One region of the Parapedobacter deserti genome, then DNA from elsewhere that is predicted to be linked to it. Evidence: riboswitches for the same ligand, from Rfam matches in the RefSeq annotation. Region 1 holds a riboswitch; the other holds the start of a gene.
What was found. Region 1 has a riboswitch for thiamine pyrophosphate ahead of thiS (sulfur carrier protein ThiS). Riboswitches for the same ligand answer to the same signal wherever they lie in the genome.
Positions count from the first base shown of each region.

Region 2: it holds a riboswitch for thiamine pyrophosphate, as region 1 does, so the genes downstream of both, thiM (hydroxyethylthiazole kinase) here and thiS (sulfur carrier protein ThiS) in region 1, are expected to answer to the same signal.

Region 1 covers NZ_JBHRTA010000037.1:193,273-195,730, forward strand. The annotation lists gene thiE (thiamine phosphate synthase) at 1-552, opposite strand, end outside; gene ACFOET_RS12560 (thiamine phosphate synthase) at 616-1,224, opposite strand; gene thiS (sulfur carrier protein ThiS) at 1,295-1,576, opposite strand; TPP riboswitch at 1,545-1,647, opposite strand; gene ACFOET_RS12570 (Mrp/NBP35 family ATP-binding protein) at 1,748-2,458, opposite strand, start outside.
Region 2 covers NZ_JBHRTA010000030.1:360,234-362,691, reverse strand. The annotation lists gene thiD (bifunctional hydroxymethylpyrimidine kinase/phosphomethylpyrimidine kinase) at 1-85, opposite strand, end outside; gene thiE (thiamine phosphate synthase) at 82-723, opposite strand; gene thiM (hydroxyethylthiazole kinase) at 713-1,513, opposite strand; TPP riboswitch at 1,543-1,635, opposite strand; gene ACFOET_RS10230 (aldo/keto reductase) at 1,812-2,458, shown strand, end outside.

The DNA.
Region 1 (2,458 bases):
GCCATGCACACCGGTTTCCATCACTGCAGCTATATGTCTCGGCATAATTCCCCCTATGGCTATTATCGGAAGGCAGACACCGTGTATCCGTGCAGCGGCTACAATCCGGTGTATTCCTTCCCGTCCCAATACAGGACTTAACTTCTCCTTCGTCGATGTAAAGCGGAAAGGCCCCACACCAATGTAGTCAATGTCGTATTGGCTCAGCCTAAGCACATCATCCAGCGTATTGGCAGTACATCCGATGATTTTGTTCGGGCCAAGCATGTGCCGCGCATCGGACGGATGCATGTCTCTGGCACCGATATGCACACCATCGGCGTCAGCAGCCAGCGCCACATGCACGTCATCATTGATAATTAACTTAGCGTTGTACCGCTTCAGCACCGGATATACGCTCAGCGCCGTATCCAACCGCTCTTCCGTATCAGATTGTTTTAAACGCAATTGTATCCAGGTACAACCGCATCGGCAAACATCGTCTACCTGCCGGGCAATGGGATAATCGGTTAGCGGGTGGGTAATGTAATGAAACGAATCAATTTTTTTCATTCGAATAATTTGTATTCAATGCCAATGAACTTATCGTGGTTTTATCTATCCGGTTGTAAGCTTTTACAAAAAAAATTGTGGCGCTACCGCCGGCAGACGTGCGGCTACGGCCTGACACGCTTGAAAACGCTGCTGTGGATGCTCACCTTCCCAGATATAGCCCAAAAGGGCAGCATTACGGTAGCCATGCCGGTGTACCGCATGTAAACGCGCAGGCGTTATACCGCCCAACGCCACCCACCTTGTCTTCCCTTCGGGCTTGGGAACTGCGAGCAATGCCGCATTGCTTCGGTATCCTTTTTTCGAGATACTGTTAAACACCGGACTGATAAATGCGCGGTCGGCTAGACCTGCGACAGCCGCGACTTCAGCAGGCGTATGCGTTGAACAGGAGATTAACCTGATATCCTGCATTCTCCGCTTTTCCAGCAATATGTCCAGGCGAAGGTGCACACCGAGCAGACCAAACTCCCGATATAAAACATCGTGGCCGTGAATAATAATCTGTTTATGGAAACCGGTGTCAATCGCGCGCAACAACGTCCGCATCTCGTACACGCTTGCCCCAGGTTTGCGGAGATGCAGGTCCGTTAATCCGGTTTGGAAAAGGCCGTTGATGATATCTGCCTCCCTTTTGAAAAAGTCTTCCCGTGTAATGACCGTCAGTTGCATATAGCCGGTAATCTTCCCGTTAGGAATCAAGACCTATAGATTTTCCCCGATTGAGAAAGCGGTGTTTGTATCATCCCCCTTGGGCCGCTTTGATTATCGTTAGTCGATCACCCTGTCTTAGCGAGGTGCTTTCCCAGTACTTTTGCGGGATGACGGACTCATTAACAGCTATGGCTATCCCCTTTGACTGTGTAATACCATAATCGCATAACACTTTTACGAGCGACGCGTCTGGCTGGATGGAAATTTTCTGATGATTGATAATGACTTCCATATCGGGCATATTATGTTCTGATAATGCCTTAGGAACCACAAAAGGTGAGAGATCCATTACTTTTCCCTTCGCAGGCATTATCCTGAGCAGGTTATGAGGGTTATTCTCAGCCGCCGGCAATCACGCGGGCGACACCCCTAAAGCATTGAAGCCAAAGGTAAGACTTTCTGAGATAATATCAATGATTGATTGGAAATAGATGGTCTTGTTTTCGGCGACAGCGCCGGAAGGAGCAGCCGCTCACTTAATTCACACGGCGGCTTGCACTATCGCCAACTGCTGTGCCACCCTACCCGCGATTTCCAGGAATGCTGATCGTGCGGGACTATGCTCATCCATCATCACCGGCAAGCCGTTATCGCCCGAATCGCTGATGCTCTTAACCAGTGGAATTTCGCCGAGGAAGGGCGCATTAAACCGTTCGGCTAAACGCTTGCCGCCATCTTTGCCGAAAATGAAGTACTTGTGATCCGGCAATTCCGCTGGTGTGAAGTAGGCCATATTTTCCAACACGCCCAGCAATGGAATGTTGATCGACTCCATCAGAAACATGCCGATGCCACGCACGGCGTCCGAAAGCGCCACGTTCTGGGGCGTAGTTACGATGACGGCTCCAGCAATAGGGAAACTTTGTGCCACGGTAATGTGCACATCCCCGGTTCCGGGCGGCAAATCTACCACCAAATAATCCAATTCGCCCCAATCTGCATCGTTGAACAGTTGCTTGACAGCCGTACTGACCATAGGGCCGCGCCAAGGAACCGGCTGGTTGGGATCCGTGAAAAACCCGATGGAAAGCAGCTTCAAACCGAACTTCTCTACCGGCTCAATCTTCGTCTTTCCATCTGGGGTTTTGGAAGCTTTCGGTCGCGCGCCTTCCAGGCCAAACATAATGGGCAACGATGGCCCGTAGATATCGGCATCAATAAGGCCGGTTTTTGCTCCGTTCACTTGCAGGGC
Region 2 (2,458 bases), on a different contig from region 1:
TGTCTCCTTGTATGCCGGCGCCTCCGCTGCCATCGAACCCGGCAATGGTAAGTACCGAAGGATATCGGTATTTTTTTCTGTTCATATCGCGTTATTAATCAGTTCTTTCAGTTCAGTTGCTGCGGTTCGTGGGCTGTCTGTTGCACAGATCGCAGAAACCACGGCAACGCAGTCGGCCCCCGCGCGAATGGCGTCTGCAACGTTTTCCCGATTCATCCGGCCGATGGCGATCAGCGGTTTGCCCGTCAAGTTTCGGAGTTGGCGGATGCCCGTGATACCCCATTCCGCTATCGTGTCGGTCTTGGTAGCCGTTCTGAAAATCGGGCTGACTCCAAGGCAGTCGGCCACTGCTGTCTCAGAGTGCTGCAATTGCGCTAATCGCTCGATGGAATACCCCAGCAACCGGCAATCTGGCCATGCATTGCGGACCTCACTGGGTGGGATATCTTGCCGCCCCACATGAATACCGAATGCGCCCACAGCCATAGCCACCGTTAAGTTATCATTGATTATCAAGGGTATTCCATAGCGGTCTGTCACCGCCTTCAACTGTGTTGCCTTTTTCTGGAAGACATCATTACTTGCATGCTTCTCCCGCAATTGAATAATGTCTACCCCACCTAAGATAGCCTCCTCGGCCACCCACAGCGGGTTTCTGCCCCTGCAGTCGGCCTCAGACAATACCAGGTATAGCCGATATGGAAAGGCAAAGTCAGGCTTCATGTGAAATCCGGAGCCGCGTGGTGAATTCCTCTTCCGTAATGTTATACAGCTTGTCCAACAGGTTGACCTGCAGGCTTCCTGGCCCACTACTCGCGGCGGCAGCTAGTTCGCCACATACACCCATCAGCGCCATAGCCGCCCCTACTGCCTCCACGCGGTTGTCAACCACTGCAATAAACGCACCGATAAGGGCTGTGGCCGAACACCCCAGTCCCGTTACCTTCGTCATTAGTGGGTCCCCATTGTGGATATACATCGACTGGGCTGGCCCCACCACAACGTCCACCGCACCGGAAATGCAAACTACGCTGCCATACCGCTGGCAAATGGATCGTGCGGCGTCCAACGCTTCACTGCTTGCCGCGGTACTGTCCACCCCCTTGGTGGCCTTGGTGTTGGCCTTGGCCAAGGCCATGATTTCGGAAGCATTGCCGCGGACTACGGTGGGCCGGTGCTCCAGCAACTCACGGAGCGTGGTATCACGGTATCCCGATGCACCGGCTCCCACCGGGTCCAGTACCCAAGGTTTGCCGGCTTCCCCGGCTAACACCGCCGCCCGGAACATCGCTGCCACCCAATAATCATCCAACGTCCCAATGTTAACCACCAGCGACCGGCAAATCCGCGACATATCGTCCAATTCGGCATGGCCATGCGCCATGATGGGCGAGGCACCCACCGCGAGCAGCGCATTTGCCGTATTGTTCATAACCACAAAATTCGTAATGTTCTGCACCAGCGGAGATTGCTGGCGGACGGTTTGTACATGATCCCAAAGTTGCTTTTCCATATCAAAATACATTAAATGGCTAAAGCGGATTCCTTTGGATTGCTTTTCCCTACGCCGGTATCAGCCGGATCAGGTTCGAAGGGTGTGTCTCAATTCTTCTCAGAATACCCCTAAAGCCGATCAAAGATAAGAAAAATTTTACGATCCATTAATTTGCATTGCCGTTTTTAAAAAACAATTGCAACAGCTCACTCAGCCTATTCCGCTATTTTCACTATACTTGGAAGCGAAACAACGTTCTTGCAAACAATAACCGCATTATCGGCATTATCTCCTTAGACAACGAAAGCGAATGATCATGAATACCACAACATCACTCACCTACCAGCTCCGTGGCGTATGGGAGCTTGACCGGATAGGTTACGGCGCCATGCAGCTTACTGGCCCCGGCGTATGGGGCGATGCCCCTGACCGCGAGCTGGCCAAGCGCGTGCTGCGGACGGCGGTCGAATCCGGTGTCAATTTCATTGACACAGCGGACTCGTATGGCCCGCATACCAACGAAGTGCTCATTCGTGAAGCCCTGTCGTCTTACTACCCGAATATCGTTGTCGCCACCAAAGGAGGTTTGGAGCGAACCGGCCCCAACCAATGGCCTATCAACGGCCATCCAGCGCATATCCGTCAAGCCATCGATGGCAGCCTCCAGCGGCTTGGCAAAGATGAGATACAGCTGTGGCAGCTCCACCGGGTGGATCCCAACATACCGATTGAGGAATCGCTCGGGCCGGTAGCCGATGCCGTAAAGGCCGGAAAAATTTTGCAAGTAGGTCTTTCCGAAGTAGACATCCCGACCATCGAGCGCGCGGAGAAAGTAGTTCCCATCGTATCCGTGCAGAACTTGTACAACCTGGCTGAACGCAAGTGGGAAACCGTAGTAGACTACACCGCCGAACGTGGGATTGCCTTTATTCCCTGGTACCCACTGGCCTCCGGCCCTGATAA